2 regions of the Nocardiopsis eucommiae genome follow, and region 1 is predicted to be linked to the other one. Evidence: predicted binding sites of a transcription regulator. Region 1 holds the regulator's gene; the other holds the start of a gene.
What was found. The regulator LexA, encoded in region 1, represses DNA repair genes until DNA is damaged. The targets are predictions, from matches to a motif close to TCGAACANNTGTTCGA.
Positions count from the first base shown of each region.

Region 1 (8,330 bases):
GTCCCGGATGGCGGAAATCCGGTCTTCGGCCGGGTACCGCAGCCGCTAACCTGAAGGCAACACACCCAGAACCGGCTAAGGAACACTCAGCGATGACAGCGGTAGACGGCGACCAGACGACGGGCGACACCTACGACGCCCGCGCCCTCCAGGACAAGTGGCAGGCGCGCTGGGCCGCCGAGCTTCCGTTCGAGGCCACCATGGACCCGGGCGACACGCGCCCCCGCTCCTACATCGTCGACATGTTCTCCTACCCCTCCGGTGACCTGCACATGGGCCACGCGGAGGCCTACGCCATCGGTGACGTGATCGGCCGCTACCGCTTCCAGCGCGGCGACAACGTCCTGCACCCGGTCGGCTGGGACTCCTTCGGCCTGCCCGCCGAGAACGCGGCCATCAAGAACAACGACCACCCCTACAAGTGGACGTACGCCAACATCGAGACCCAGGCCTCCTCGATGCGCCGCTACGGCCTGGCCCTGGACTGGTCGCACCGCCTGCACACCAGTGACCCCGAGTACTACAAGTGGAACCAGTGGCTGTTCACCCGCTTCTTCGAGCGGGGGCTGGCCTACCGCAAGGACGGCCTGGTCAACTGGTGTCCGCAGGACCAGACCGTGCTCGCCAACGAGCAGGTCGTACAGGGAAGGTGCGAGCGCTGCGGCGCCGACGTCGAGCGCCGCGCCCTCAACCAGTGGTACTTCAAGATCACGGACTACGCCCAGCGCCTGCTGGACGACATGGACCAGCTGGACAACGGCCGCTGGCCGGACGAGATCCTGGCCATGCAGCGCAACTGGATCGGCCGCTCCAGCGGCGCCGACGTGCACTTCGAGATCGAGGGCCGCGACGAGCCGGTCACCGTCTACACGACCCGCCCGGACACCCTGTACGGCGCCACCTTCTTCGTGGTGGCGGCCGACGCCGACCTGGCCGAGGACCTGTGCGCGCCCGAGCAGCGCGAGGCCTTCGAGGCCTACCGCGCGGACGTCGCCAAGCTCTCCGACATCGAGCGCCAGACCACCGAGCGCCCCAAGACCGGCGTGTTCCTGGGCCGCCACGCGATCAACCCGGTCAACGGCGAGCGCATGCCCGTCTGGGCCGCCGACTACGTGCTGGCCGGATACGGCCACGGCGCGATCATGGCGGTCCCCGCGCACGACCAGCGCGACCTGGACTTCGCCCTCGCGTTCGACCTGCCCGTGCGGGTCGTGGTCGAGACCGGCGAGGCCGACCCCGCCGAGACCGGCGTGGCCACCGCCGGTGAGGGCGTGCTGCGCGACTCCGGCCCGCTGGACGGCCTGACGAAGACCGACGCCATCGAGCGCATCATCGGCATCATGCGCGAGCGCGGCACCGGCGACGCCACGGTCAACTACCGCCTGCGCGACTGGCTGCTGTCCCGCCAGCGCTACTGGGGCACCCCGATCCCGATCATCCACTGCCCCTCGTGCGGTGAGGTGGCCGTCCCCGACGAGCAGCTGCCGGTCACGCTGCCCGACCTCCAGGGCGCCGAGCTGGCCCCCAAGGGCATCTCCCCGCTGGCCGCCGCCAAGGAGTGGCTGCACGTGGACTGCCCGTCCTGCGGCGGTCCGGCCGAGCGCGACACGGACACCATGGACACCTTCGTGGACTCGTCCTGGTACTTCCTGCGCTACGTCTCCTCGCACCTGGACACGGCCCCCTTCGACACCGACGAGGTCAACAAGTGGGGCCCCGTCGACCACTACATCGGCGGCAAGGAGCACGCGACGCTGCACCTGATGTACGCGCGCTTCTTCACCAAGGTCCTGTACGACATGGGCATGCTCGACTTCACCGAGCCCTTCCGCCGCCTCACCAACCAGGGCCAGGTCATCAACGAGGGCCGGGCGATGTCTAAGTCGCTGGGCAACGGTGTCGACCTGGGCAAGGAGATCGACGCCTACGGTGTGGACGCGGTCCGGCTGACCATGCTCTTCGCCTCCCCGCCCGAGGAGGACGTCGACTGGGCGGACGTGTCCGTGGTCGCCGCGCAGAAGTTCCTCAACCGCGCCTACCGCGTGATGAGCGAGGCCGGAGCGGCCAGCGTCCCCGGCGCCGACCCGGCCACCGGCGACACCGACCTGCGCCGCTTCACGCACCGCTCCATCGAGCAGATCACGGCGCTGGTCGAGGACAAGCGGTTCAACGTCGCCATCGCCCGCTGCATGGAGCTGGTGTCGGCCGCCCGCAAGGCGATCGACTCGGGCCCCGGCGCCGCCGACCCGGCCGTGCGCGAGGCGGCCGAGTTCGTGGCCGTCGCCCTGTCCCTGTTCGCGCCCTACATCGCGGAGGAGGGCTGGGAGAAGCTGGGCCACAGCGGCTCGGTGGCCGTCGGCAACTGGCCCGAGGCCGACCCGGCGCTGGTGGTCCAGGAGTCCGTCATCTGCGTGGTGCAGGTGCAGAGCAAGGTTCGCGACAAGTTGTCGGTGTCCCCCGACATCGACCCCGCCGAGCTGGAGCGCCTGGCGCTGGCCTCGGAGAAGGCCCAGGGCTTCATCGGTGACAAGACCGTGCGCAAGGTGATCGTCCGCGCGCCCAAGCTGGTGAACATCGTCGTCGGTTGATCCGTCGCGCGGGGCGGTGGTCGCGGTGGCGACCACCGCCCTCTACCTTGAGCGTGACAACTGATTGGGAGGCGGTGGCCGGGTGGGCTCTGCGACGGGTGCTGGACCACGACCCTGGGTGCGGGCGGCGATCGTGGTGACGGGCGCGGTGGTGGTCTCCGCGGCCGCCGTCGGAGGCGGCCTCTGGATCGCCGGGGGCGACCCGGACCAGCCCGGGGGCGGTGACGCCTACACCGCCGCGCCCCCGTGCGGAGTGGTCCCCGAGCACGCGGTCGCCCAGGCGCTGCCCGGGGCGGTCCTGGAGTCGGACGACGGCGGCCCCCTGGCGGGCGGTGACAGCACCGCGTGCGTGTGGACCACGGCCGGGCTCGGGGGTGACCAGCAGGGGGTCCTGAGGGTGGACCTGACCGCGCGCTTCACCGACGCCTCCGCCGAGCCGACCGTGACCGGTGACGCGTCCGCCGCCCTGGCCCAGGCCGCGCTCGTGCCCCCGCGCGGCGCGTCCGTGGTTCTGGGGTCGGGAGCCGAGGCCGAGGTCTGGCGCGGCCAGGTCCCCGGCACCGCAGAGCTCGCCTTCCACACCGACAACCTGCTGGTCCGCGTCTCCTACACCGCCGTGGACGAGGACGACCCGGTGGCCTTCGACCGTGCCGAGGAGACCATCGTGGCCTTCGCCGACCAGCTGGGGGAGGCCCTGTGACCGGCCCGTATCCCGAACCCCGGCACTTCGGTCAGCCGGAGGACCCCGGTGCCGCACCGCCGCAGAGCCGGGGCCTGGCCGTCACCCTGCTCGTCGTCCTGATCGTGGCCGTGCTGGCTCTCGCGGGCTGGCTCGCCTGGTACCTGCTGGGCAACGGCGTGGAAGAGGGCGAGTTCGAGGCCGCGCCCGAGTGCGGGGTCGGCGAGACCGAGGCCCTGGCGGAACTCGTGCCGGGCTACGAGAGCGAGATCGAGGAGACCGTCGGCACCGCCCAGGACGCCTTCGGGACCGGTTGGCAGTGCCGTTGGGCCACCCCCGAGGGTGCGGGCGAGTCCGTGCCCTCCGCCGCCACCCTGGTCATGGTCGCCGCCCCGGTCGAGGGCGGCCAGGAGACCGCCGCCGACACCCTGCGCTCCACGGCGGGAGGGAACGACGCCCAGCCGGTGGACGGCCTGGGCGACGAGGCCCTCACGTGGGTGGAGGAGGGCGCGTTCGAGGTGGGTTGTGTGGGCGTGCGGGTCTCCAACCTGTACGTCGAGTCCTGCTACACCGCCGCCACCGACTACGACGCGGTGGGGTCCGTGGACGGGGCGGTCGCGGCCGAGGACGCCGAAGTCCTCGCCCGTGCCGTCGTCGAGCGGCTGCCCGCCTCCGGGGACGACCAGGACGACTAGGGCGTGTTCCGCGGATGCTCCCGCCGGTGGCGGCGGAGCGGCCGTCGACGCGCGAGGCGGCCCGGCGTCGTCGCGGTCGCGGAACGCTCCGGCGGCCGGGACTTCCTCGCGGGCGTCCCCGCCCGGGTGATCCGGGCGATCGACCGAGTCCGGCCGGTGGCCCGCGGTCCGGGGACCGCCTAACGCAGACCGCCGAGGAACCGTTCCAGGGCCGGGGTGACGTCGGGTGAGAAGGCGCGGTCCGCGTCGAGGGCGGCGGCGCCGGGGGAGTCGTCGTACTCGCGCAGGATGTGGTCGGCGCCGGGCAGGTCCACCCGCTCGGCACCGTCCATACCGGTCATGAGCCGGTCGATCTCCTCCTCGTTGACCTGGGCGTCCCGGTCGCCCCACAGAACCAGGACCGGGGTGTCCCCGGGCAGCTCCTCGGCCAGCTCGACCGGGTCGAAGGAGTCGATCCACGCCAGGTAGTCCGCGCCGTTCGCGTCGAACAGGCCGGTGGAGTCGGTCTCGGGCAGCTCCGAGCCGGAGCGCACCGCGGCCCGGCCCGCCCGCAGGTCGGAGAGCATCGTCGCGGCGGTCACCTCGCCGACGCCGCCCTGGGCCTCGGCGGTGCGGACCTGCTCGGACAGCTGTCGGTCGATCAGGTCAAGCATGCGCGTGCCGGGCGGGGCGGCCAGCACCAGGGCCGGTTCGGCGTCGAGGACCTCATGGGCGCGCAGGGCGAACAGGGCGCCCTCGCTGTGGCCCAGGATGACGGTGCGCTCGGGGTCCACCTCGGGCTGGGCGACCAGTTCCGCGTAGGCGGCGGCCATCTGCCGCTCGAAGACCAGGGGGTCGACCGGCTGGTCGAGGGCCTCCTCCTCGGCTTCGCTCATGGCGTCCGGGTCGGCGCTGCCGAACTTGTCGTAGCGCAGCGACGCCGCACCGGCCCCGCTCAGCACACGGGCGAGGTTCAGGTTGGTGTTGGCCTCGGGGCGCCCGGGGCCGTTGCCGTTCCGGTCGGTGGGGCCGCTACCGGAGATGATGAGCACCCCGGGGACGGTGCCCCCGTCACCCCCGGGGGTGGTGAAGGTGCCGGGCACCGTGAAGCCGCCCCCCTCGAAGGACACCTCGCGCTCCTGCCCGGAGGCGCCGGGAAGGGCGGGCCCGTCACCGCCGTCGCTGGGCGCGCAGGCGGAGACCAGCAGCGTCCCGGCGGCCAGGGTCGCGGCCAGGAGGGCGCGGGTCGGGGAGGGGGACACGGGGGCGGAGACAGGTGACGACACGTCCTCAGCGTATCGGCCCACCCACCGCCCCCGGCTTCGGGGATCCGCGCTCAGACCCTGCGCATGACCGTGACGACCTTGCCGAGGATGGTGGCCTCGTCACCCTGGATGGGCTCGTAGGCGTCGTTGCGCGGCATCAGCCACACGTGCCCGTCCGGCTCTCTGCGCAGCACCTTGACGGTCGCCTCGTCGTCCAGCATCGCCGCGACGATGTCACCGTTCTCGGCCGTCTGCTGCTGACGGACGACCACCAGGTCGCCGTCGGTGATCGCGGCGTCGATCATCGAGTCGCCCACCACGGTGAGCATGAAGAGGCGGCCCTCACCGACCAGCTGGCGCGGCAGCGCGAGGACGTCCTCCACGGCCTCCTCCGCCAGGATCGGGCCACCGGCGGCGATCCGGCCGACCAGCGGGACCGAGGCCGCCCTGGTGGAGTCGGCGGTGAGCTCCTCCTGGGTGAGGGTCTGGGAGGTCTCCCTGCCGGGGGTCCGCAGCTCCACGGCGCGTGGCCGGTTCTGGTCCCGGTGCAGGTACCCCTTGCGCTGGAGCACCTTCAGCTGGTGCGCCACGCTGGAGGGGCTGGACAGGCCGACGGTGTCCCCGATCTCCCGGATGGACGGCGGGTACCCCCGTTCCCGGACGTACCTCTGGATGCAGTTGAGGACACTCTGCTGGCGCGCGGTGAGCCTGGGGGTGTCGGGCACGGACGCGCCCGGTTCGCCGACGGGCGAAAGAACGGTGGTGGGTCCGGAGCCGACGGCTCCGGGGTTCTCCTCCGGCACGGCCGGGCCTCCTCGGTGTTCGGTTCGGTCAGGGCGCGTGTGCGGCCGGTCACCGGCCACGCGGACCGGACGGCGAAGCCGGTGTGAAATCAAGGTCAACTTTAGTCGTTGCACACGGTGATATCAAACAAGCGTTCGAGAGTCCGTGGACGGGGTCGCGGAGGGATTTCCCTTTGTGTTTTCACGCGCCGATTTCCGGTGGCCGGACTTATGTGTGTACACGCGTGCGGTGGCCGTTGTCCGTCGAATGCGGGATCCGGTATGGGGTTCGTCTCGCCGTGCCCCGCCGTCGCTCCACGGCCTCGGGGGGGAGGGGAATTCGGTCGGCGGTTCGGTGTGGCGGGCGTCGGGCGGCGCGTCCCCGCCCCCTTATCCTGGGATTCGGCTTCCGGAGTCGCGCACCCCCGTTTCCACCTCCTCGAACCCCGTTCCTTGGCGGCCTCCGCCGCCGGATTGGGGACACGCCGTGGGCCGGGTTGCGGGTGTCCGCCTGAGCGCCTAGGTTCGACCACAACATCTGGTGTTGACGCGGGGGCCGTGGTCAATAAGTTGTGGTTAAGTAGACTCCAAGGGTTGTTGGTCGGGTACAGGAAAGCCAGGTGAACCGGGATGCACTGTCCGTTCTGCCGTCATCCGGACACCCGGGTGATCGACAGCAGGTCCACCGACGACGGCGCGGCCATCCGGCGCCGTCGGACCTGCCCCGTCTGCGAACGCCGCTTCACCACGCAGGAGACGGTCCTGCTCATGGTGGCGAAGCGGTCCGGGGTCACCGAACCCTTCAGCCGTACCAAGATCATCGCCGGGGTGCGCCGCGCCTGCCAGGGCCGCCCCGTCTCCGAGGACGCGCTGGCCAAGCTCGGCCAGCAGGTCGAGGAGGAGATCCGGGGGCGCGGCGTGGCCGAGGTGCCCGCCCACGAGATCGGCCTGGCCATCCTGGGTCCCATGCGTGACCTGGACGAGGTCGCCTACCTGCACTTCGCCAGCGTCTACCGCGGGTTCGAGAGCCTCGCGGACTTCGAGGCCGAGATCGCCAGCCTGCGAGAGGACCGCGAGGGCCAGGCGGAGCCCGCGGTCGACACCACCGGGTAGGGAACCCGGAACCGCCACCGCGAGGTGGGCGGGAGCACGGCGAACACCGTACCTCCGCACCATCCCGAACACATGAACGTCCGCGCGGTCACCGCCGGGTCCGCGCATGACCTTCGGGGGAGGCGCCGCCATGGCGCGAAAGACGAGCGGTACGACCAGGCGCGAGGGCGGGGGCCTGCGCGTCGGCCGGGTCAACACCACCGAGGGCGTCCATCCCTACGACACCCTCGAATGGGAACTCCGCGACGTCGTCATGACCAACTGGCGCGACGGCACCGTCAACTTCGAGCAGCGCGGCGTCGAGTTCCCCACCACCTGGTCGGTGAACGCCACCCAGATCGTGGCGAGCAAGTACTTCCGCGGGGCCGTCGGCACTCCGGAACGCGAAACCAGCCTCAAGCAGCTCATCGACCGGGTCGTCGACGTGTACACGAGCACCGGACGCGAGCACGGCTACTTCGCCACGGGGCAGGACGCCGAGGTCTTCGACCACGAACTCAAGTACGCCCTGGCCCACCAGCTGTTCAGCTTCAACTCGCCGGTCTGGTTCAACGTCGGAACCTCGTCCAGGGCCCAGGTCTCCGCGTGTTTCATCCTCTCCGTGGACGACACGATGGAGTCGATCCTGGACTGGTACAAGGAGGAGGGGCTGATCTTCAAGGGCGGCTCCGGCGCGGGCGTGAACCTGTCGCGTATCCGATCCAGCAGGGAACTGCTGTCCTCCGGGGGCTCGGCCTCGGGTCCGGTCTCCTTCATGCGCGGCGCGGACGCCTCCGCCGGGACCATCAAGTCCGGCGGCGCCACCCGCCGGGCCGCCAAGATGGTGGTACTCGACGTGGACCACCCCGACATCGAGGAGTTCGTCGAGACCAAGTCCCGTGAGGAGCACAAGATCCGCGCCCTGCGCGACGCGGGCTTCGACGTGGATCTGGGCGGAGACGACATGTTCAGCGTCCAGTACCAGAACGCCAACAACTCCGTCCGCGTGTCCGACGCCTTCATGCGCGCCGTGGAGACCGGTTCCGAGTTCGGCCTGACCTCCCGTACCACGGGCGACGTCGTCGCCACCGTCGACGCCAAGGAGCTCTTCCACCGGATGGCCCGTGCGGCGTGGGAGTGCGCCGACCCGGGCATCCAGTACGACGGCACCATCCAGGACTGGCACACCAACCCCGAGACCGGCCGCATCAGCGCGAGCAATCCCTGCAGTGAGTACCTCAGTCTGGACG
Region 1 covers NZ_CBDRIY010000001.1:68,218-76,547, forward strand. The annotation lists gene leuS (leucine--tRNA ligase) at 93-2,588, shown strand; gene ACRWK8_RS00335 (hypothetical protein) at 2,707-3,288, shown strand; gene ACRWK8_RS00340 (hypothetical protein) at 3,285-3,962, shown strand; gene ACRWK8_RS00345 (alpha/beta hydrolase family protein) at 4,142-5,227, opposite strand; gene lexA (transcriptional repressor LexA) at 5,278-5,931, opposite strand; gene nrdR (transcriptional regulator NrdR) at 6,619-7,101, shown strand; gene ACRWK8_RS00360 (vitamin B12-dependent ribonucleotide reductase) at 7,232-8,330, shown strand, end outside.

Region 2 (8,330 bases), on a different contig from region 1:
CCATCTGCTGGGTACGGGGGTGCAGTCCGGCGAAGTCCCGGAAGTAGGAGGACAGCCTCGACCGCAGGTTCTTGGCCTTGCCCACGTAGATGACCCGGCCGGAGGCGTCCCGGAATCGGTAGACGCCCGGCTCGGTCGGGATGGACCCGGGGGCGGGGCGCAGGTGAGGAGTCGCAGCCATACCCCCATTCTGGTCGCTCCCGGGGACAGACGGCCACCGGTCCGCGCGACGCGCCCCCGTGGAGCGGGTCACTCCGGAGGAATCAGTACAAGCAAACGTCACGATTGGATATCTGCATGGTCTAGGTTGGGCGGGTACAGCTGAACTTCCCGACATGAACGACAAGGGGGCGCTTCGACGTGTCCGTCTCCCAGTGGATCGCGATCGGCATCGCCGTCTCGGTCTCGATGGCCCTGGTCTTCATCCTCCAGTGGCTGCTCAACCACAAGTTGGGCAAGGTCTGGCCGATGGCCCGCTACGTGGTCGCGCGTTCGGCGGTCACCGCGTACACCGCCGCGGCGGTCGCCGGGGCCAACCTCGCGCTCCCCAGTCGGGGGGACGTGGCCTGGAGCACCTTCCAGACCATCGACCACGCGATGACGATCCTGATGATCGGCACCCTGACCGCGCTCGGGATCAGCCTGGCCTACGCGGCCACCGACATGGTGCTGGAGCGCCTCTCCGCGCGCAACGGCGACGCCGACCGCCGGGCCCGCCGACTCCAGACCCAGGTACGGCTGCTGCGCAGGGTCATCACCTCGGTCATCGTGGTCCTGGCCATCGCCTCCATCCTCTTCACCTTCCCCGAGGTCCAGGCGCTCGGCGCCGGGCTCCTGGCCTCCGCCGGTGTCATCGGTATCGTCGCCGGTGTCGCGGCCCAGTCGACCCTCGGAAACCTGTTCGCGGGACTCCAGCTGGCCTTCAGCGACGCCCTGCGCATCGGGGACGTCGTCGTGGTCGAGGGCGAGTGGGGCCGGGTCGAGGAGCTCAGCCTGGTCAACGTCACCATCAAGATCTGGGACGAGCGCCGACTGGTCGTCCCGGTCGCCAACTTCACCACCACCAGCTTCGAGAACTGGACCAAGGCCGGGACCAACATCACCGCCAAGGTCCAGCTCCCCCTGGACTGGGAGGTGCCCATCGCGGACCTGCGCGAGGAGACCGGGCGGCTGATCACCGCCAGCAGGTTCTGGGACGGGCGCAGCTGGTCCTGCCAGGTCGTGGACATCACCGACTCCGGTGAGGTCATGGTCCGGGTGGTGGCCACCGCCTCCGACACCGGCAACCAGTGGAACATCGCCTGCGAGATCCGCGAGCACCTGGTCACCTGGTTGGCCACCAACTACCCCGAGTCCCTGCCGCGCAACCGCACGGAGTTCATCAGCGCCGGGGACGACGAGTCCGACTACGCGGCGCGGTTCCCGACCTCGGCGTTCCGCCGGGCCTCTCCCGCCCCGGTCGCGGCCCACGACGACAGCGAGGGTTCGGCGCAGTCGGGCAACCCCGAAGAGGTCTGACGCCCCGTACCCCGCCCCGTACGCACGCGGAGCCCCACCGAGAGTTCGGTGGGGCTCCGTCGTGCGTGGGCCGGGTCAGTCGAGGATGATGTCGGTCCCGTCGATGGTGACGGTGAACTTCTCCAAGGGCTCCTCCGCCGGGCCCGTGACGACCTCGCCGGAGACGATGTCGAACTCGCTCCCGTGGCAGAGGCAACGGATGACCTCGTCCTCGACCTCCTGGACCGTGCAGCCGCCGTGGGTGCAGGCGGCGCTGAAGGCCCGGTACTCGCCCTCCTCGGGCTGGGTCACCACCAGCTTGCTGTGGCTGAAGACCGCCCCGCCGCCCTCCGGAACGTCCGTGGTCTGACCGACCACGTGGCCCCGGCGCACCTCCTGGGGGTCCGGGGGCTGACCGCAGGCGCTCACGGCGGTCACGGCGGCCGCCGCCCCCGCCGTTCCGAGCAGACGACGCCTGCTCACCCCGCACCCGCATGTCCTCGTTCCAGCCACGACCGACCGCTCCTCACCTGCGCCTGAATTCCACTACGAATCGTAGTAGGTCGGCTCGGGTGCCCCGCACCGGCCCCTGCTCGCGCGGTCGGCGGTCCTCCCCCGCCGCAGGCTTCCCAGGGCCGAGGAGAACCGGTCGGCGCCCTCAGCCAGTCGACCGAACGGAGGGGGCGCACACCGGTGACCTACGGCGGTCACGCCCTGAACTCCAGGCAGAAGGGGTGACCGGCCGGGTCGGCGTAGACCCGGTACAGGTTCTCGGGCCGCTCCTCGGACACGGCGAGCAGACGCGCGCCCAACTCCAGCACCCGGGCGTGGGCCGCCCCGATGTCCTCGACCATGATCTCGAAGTGCATCTGTTGGGGGCGCTCGGGATCCGGCCAGGCCGGGGCCCGGTGGTCCTCCACCCGTTGGAAGTCGATCACGGGCCGGGTCCCGTCACCGATCCCCGCCCAGTCGCGGTCACGCCTGGTGACCGGGAGCCCCAGGAGTTCGGAGTAGAAGTCGGCCAGGGCCCCGGGATCGGGGCAGTCGACGGTCACGGCGCGCAGTCGTCCAAGCATGGGGACAGCCTGTCAGACGGGAAGGGGACGGCCCCGCCTTGACGGCACCGAGAGTCGTGTCCGCGTTCCCCACTCCACCCCCACCCGAGTCGATCACCTCAAGGAATCGCCATGACCACCACCGAGACCGTAACGGCCGAGCTCACCACCAACCACGGCGTGATCAGGTGGAACTGCTGCCCGACCACGCACCCGTGACTGTCGCGAACTTCGTGGAGTTGGCGGAGAGCGCAAGGGAGAACGCGTCGCCCCGAGGACCGGGCAGCGATGGCAGGGCCCGCGCGTGGGCCGTTCGCGGGCCGTCGGGAGGGGCGGCGTCTCCCGTGGCCCACGGAGCCGGAGCACGAAGACCGGCGCTCACACTGGGACCCGTTCCCGCACACGACACGGCGCCCGCACGGAGACCGTGCGGGCGCCGGAACGCGGGTCAGAGCATCTTGGCGAGGAACTGACCGGTGTAGGACTCCGCGACCGCGGCGACCTCCTCCGGGGTGCCCTCGGCCACGAGCGTGCCACCGCCGGAACCGCCCTCGGGTCCCATGTCGATGACGTGGTCGGCCGTCTTGATCACGTCGAGGTTGTGCTCGATGACGATCACCGTGTTCCCGGTGTCGGTCAGCCGGTTGAGGACCCCCAGCAGCTTGCGGATGTCCTCGAAGTGCAGACCGGTGGTGGGCTCGTCGAGCACGTACACGGTGCGGCCGGTGGACCGGCGCTGGAGCTCGGCGGCGAGCTTCACGCGCTGGGCCTCGCCGCCGGAGAGCGTCGTGGCGGGCTGGCCCAGGCGCACGTAGCCCAGACCGACGTCGGCCAGCGTCTGGAGGTGGCGGCGGATCGCGTTGACCGGCTCGAAGAACTCCAGGGCCTCCGCGATCGGCATGTCCAGCACCTCGGCGATGTTCTTGCCCTTGTACTTCACCTGGAGGGTCTCGCGGTTGTACCGCGCCCCGTGGCAGACCTCGCAGGGCACGTACACGTCCGGCAGGAACTGCATCTCGATCCGGAGCGTGCCGTCGCCGGAGCAGGCCTCGCAGCGGCCGCCCTTGACGTTGAACGAGAACCGGCCGGGCTGGTAACCGCGCGTCTTGGCGTCGGTGGTCTGCGCGAACAGTTTGCGCACGTGGTCGAAGACCCCGGAGTAGGTGGCCGGGTTGGAGCGCGGCGTGCGACCGATCGGACTCTGGTCGACGTGCACCACCTTGTCGACCTTGTTCATCCCGTTCACCCGCAGGTGGCGGCCGGGCACGTCGCGCGCCCCGTTGAGCTCCTTGGCCAGGGCCTTGTACAGGATCTCGTTGACCAGGGTGGACTTGCCCGAACCGGACACACCGGTGACCGCCGTGAACACGCCCAGCGGGAACGACACGTCGATGCCGTGCAGGTTGTTCTCCCGCGCACCCCGGACCACGAGCTCGTGCCCCCTGGTCAGCGGGCGCCGCTCGGACGGGAGCTCGATCGCGCGCCGACCGGCCAGGTAGTCGCCGGTCAGCGAGTCGGACGAGGTGAGCAGCTCGTCCACGATGCCCGTGACCACGACGTGCCCGCCGTGCTCGCCCGCGCCGGGACCGATGTCCACGACCCAGTCGGCGGCGCGGATGGTGTCCTCGTCGTGCTCGACCACGATGAGCGTGTTGCCGATGTCGCGCAGTCTCTGGAGGGTCTCCAGCAGCCGGGCGTTGTCGCGCTGGTGCAGGCCGATGGAGGGCTCGTCCAGGACGTACAGAACGCCCACCAGACCGGACCCGATCTGGGTGGCCAGCCGGATGCGCTGGGCCTCGCCGCCGGAGAGCGACCCGGAGGAGCGGGCCAGGCTCAGGTAGTCCAGCCCCACGTCCAGCAGGAAGCCCAGCCGGGCGTTGATCTCCTTGAGCACCTGCGCGGCGATGACCATGTCACGGTCGGAGAGCCGGAGCCCGGCCAGGAAGGCGGCGCTCTCGCCGAGCGCCATGGAGGCGACGTCCGCGATCGACTTACCGCCGACCGTCACGGCGAGGACGACCGGCTTGAGCCGGGTGCCGTCACAGGTGGGGCACGGCACCGAGCGCATGTAGCCCTCGAGGCGCTCGCGGGTGTGGTCGCTCTCCACCTCGGAGTGGCGGCGCTTCACCCAGGGGATCACGCCCTCGAACTCCGTGTAGTAGGAGCGGTTGCGCCCGTACCGGTTCCGGTAGCTGACGTGGACCTGGGTGTCGTGGCCCTCCAGGATCGCCTTGCGCGCGCGGCGCGGCAGCCGCTCCCAGGAGGTGTCGGTGTCGAACCCCACGGCCTCACCCAGCGCCTTGAGGATGCGTTCCCAGTAGCCGCCGTTGGGCCCGCCCGACCAGGGCGCGATGGCCCCCTCGGCCAGGGTCTTCTCCGGGTCGGGGACCAGCAGGTCCGCGTCGACCTCCATGCGGGTGCCCAGGCCGGAGCAGTCGGGGCAGGCGCCGTAGGGCGCGTTGAAGGAGAAGGAGCGCGGTTCGAGCTGCTCGAAGGAGAGGTCGTCGTAGGGGCAGTAGAGGTGCTCGGAGAAGACCTTCTCCCGCTCGGGGTCGTCGCTCTCCAGGTCCACGAAGTCCAGGACGATGGTGCCGCCGGCCAGCTTGAGCGCGGTCTCCACCGAGTCGGTGAGCCGCCCGTTCGCGCCGGGCTTGACGGCGAGGCGGTCCACGACCACGGCGATGTCGTGCTTGTCGTAGCGGCCGAGCTTGGGCGCCTCGTCCAACCGGACCGCCTGGCCGTCGACGACGGCGCGCGTGTAGCCCTTGGACTGGAGGTCCTTGAAGAGTTCGACGTACTCGCCCTTGCGGCCGCGCACGACCGGGGCGAGCACCTGGAAGCGGGTGCCCTCGGTCATCTCCATGACCCGGTCGACGATCTGCTGCGGCGTCTGCCGGGCGATCTCGCGGTGGCACTCCGGACAGTGCGGAACGCCCACGCGGGCCCAGAGCAGGCGCAGGTAGTCGTAGACCTCGGTGATGGTGCCCACCGTGGACCGCGGGTTGCGGCTGGTCGACTTCTGGTCGATCGAGACCGCCGGGGACAGCCCCTCGATGAAGTCGACGTCGGGCTTGTCCATCTGACCCAGGAACTGGCGGGCGTACGCGGAGAGGGACTCGACGTAGCGGCGCTGGCCCTCGGCGAAGATCGTGTCGAAGGCGAGCGAGGACTTGCCCGAACCGGACAGGCCGGTGAACACGATCATGGAGTCGCGCGGCAGGTCCAGCGACACGTCCTTGAGGTTGTGCTCCCGTGCTCCACGGACCACGAGTTGTTCGACCATCGAGTGAGACATCCTTCGGCTCTGACGCACAGGACGCGGACCACGTCGAAGTGACGTCGGTGGACCCGTGTATGGCTTCGCGTTGAGGCGGTCGCGGACCCCCGCGGGGCCGCCGCGGCTCCGGAACCGGGCCGCTCAGGGGATGTCGGGGAATGGTGACGCGACACCCCGTCCGACCACAGTAACGATCACCCGGGGCGGTTTCTTCCGCCACGCGAAAATGGTGGTGCCCCGACGCGTGTGCGTCGGGACACCACCACTATAAACGAACAACCGTTCGAACGAGGTGGGTTTCCGCGGTTGCCCGGAGCGGACTCCGGAAACGTCCGGGAACGGGGCGGTTCGGGGTCAGGAGCGGTCGGCCGTGGCGTCCTCGTCCTTGCCCTCGACCTCGGCCTCGCGGCGCTGGTCGACGCCGGACTTGATCAGACTGCCGACGATGGTGATGGTCATGATGCCCAGGATCACGGTGAGCGAGGTGCCGATGCCGATGTCGATGACGTGCACGCCGTTCTCGTGGAGCGCGTGCAGGATCATCTTCACGCCGATGAACACCATGATCGCGGACAGGCCCCAGCTGATGTAGGCCAGGCGGTCCATCAGTCCGGCCAGCAGGAAGTACAGCTGGCGCAGGCCCATGAGGGCGAAGGCGTTGGCGGTGAAGACGATGTAGGCGTCCTGCGTCAGGCCGAAGATGGCCGGGATGGAGTCGACGGCGAAGACGAGGTCGATGACGCCGATCGCGACGATCACCAGCAGCATCGGGGTCACGTGGCGGCGGCCGTCGAGCTTCACGGTCAGCTTGGCGCCGTGGTAGTCCTTGGTCACCGGCCAGAAGCGCTTCACCAGGCGCACGACGGGCGTCTGCGTGAAGTCCTTGTCCTCCTCGTCGCCCTTCACGTGGTCACGGACGATCTTGTAACCGGTGTAGATGAGGAAGACGCCGAAGAGGTAGAAGACCTCGCTCCAGGCGTTGATGACCTGCGCGCCCAGCACGATGAAGAAGCCGCGCATGACGATCGCGATGACGATGCCGACGAGCAGGACCTCGTGCTGGTACTTCTTCGGGACCGCGAACGCGGTCATCAGAAGGTAGAACACGAAGAGGTTGTCGATGCTCAGGCTCTTCTCGGTGACGAACCCGGCGAAGTACTCGGCGCCCGACGTCGGGCTGCCGAAGTACATGACCCCGAAGCCGAACACGATGGCGATGCCGATGTAGAAGACGGCCCACCAGGAGGCCTGCTTGATCCCGAACTCCTTGGGACCCTTGGTCTTGCTCCACGGGTGGTCGACGATCACCAGGTCCAGGGCGAGGATCAGCACCATGGCCGCGATGGTGGCGGCCCAGACCCACAAAGGAACGTTCACTGACGGATTCTCCTCCGGTCGGTGCGCGCGAGCAGTTTGCACGCACAGCAGATAACCGGAGGTCTCTCCCGCTCACGTCCGAGGACGTGAACCGACGGAACCGGGAGCACGCCGTTGTACTCCGTGATGACGGCACCGCCGCGACAGGGATACTCCCCTCACGTGGTGAAGCAGGTGACGCAGGCGCGTAGAGCGCACCAGAACAGGTTACGCCATCCGAGCCGGTACTCAGCATGGCATCGAAATCCTCTCCGGGGAAGTCACCCACGCGGCGGTACGCACCCCTCCCCGGAGACACGTCTTTCACACCCGTCGGACATGCCGCGCCGCGACCGTCCGGGCCCGGGCGCGGCGTGTCCGGTCCACGGCCCGGATGGGGCGGACCGCCACGCTCACCAGCGCGCCACCGACTTGTACACCGAGCACGCCGCCTCCACCGCGTCCTCCTCCGAGGGCAGCCTGCGGGCGGCCTCCCGGGAACGGGTCCGCAGGTCGGCGGCGAGGTCGGGGTCGTCCAGGACCCGACCGACCGCCGACGCGAAGGCGGCCGGGTCGCCGGGCGGCACCATCAGGACCGTCCCCGAGTAGAGGTCGGGGATGCCGCCCACACGGGTGGAGACCACCGGCAGACCGGCCCGCAGCGCCTCCATGATGACCAGCGAGGGCCCCTCCCACTGGCTCGTGAGGCAGAACACGTCCGCCGCCGCCAGCAGGTCCGCCACGTCGGAGCGGTGCCCGAGCATGCGCACGTCCCCCGGCATCCCGGCGGCGGCGTCGTGCAGCTCACCCCACAGCGGGCCGTCCCCGGCGATGGCCACCACGGGTTCGGGTGTCCGGTCCGCGATCGCCGGCGCCGCCGCCAGCAGGGTGTCCAGTCCCTTCTGTTCCGCGAGCCGGGCCACCGTCAGCAGCAGCGGACGGTCGGGCTCCACCGCCAGGTCGGCCCGTGTCTCCGACCGCCCCCTCAGCGGCCTGCCCGTCTCCGGGGCGGCCACCACCGCCATCCGGGCGTCCTTCGCCCCCGCCGCCGCGAGTCTGCGCACGAGGTCACCGGAGACCCCCAGGACCACCTGCGCGCGATGGGCCACGATCCGCTCCAGCACCGGGTAGACCGCGCCCAGGAC
Region 2 covers NZ_CBDRIY010000010.1:136,382-144,711, forward strand. The annotation lists gene uvrC (excinuclease ABC subunit UvrC) at 1-181, opposite strand, end outside; gene ACRWK8_RS08690 (mechanosensitive ion channel family protein) at 361-1,518, shown strand; gene ACRWK8_RS08695 (Rieske (2Fe-2S) protein) at 1,594-1,980, opposite strand; gene ACRWK8_RS08700 (VOC family protein) at 2,205-2,573, opposite strand; gene uvrA (excinuclease ABC subunit UvrA) at 3,001-5,835, opposite strand; gene ACRWK8_RS08710 (TerC family protein) at 6,184-7,206, opposite strand; gene ACRWK8_RS08715 (glycosyltransferase family 4 protein) at 7,599-8,330, opposite strand, start outside.
Region 2: the regulator LexA is predicted to act here: its motif matches at 6,101-6,116, upstream of uvrA (excinuclease ABC subunit UvrA).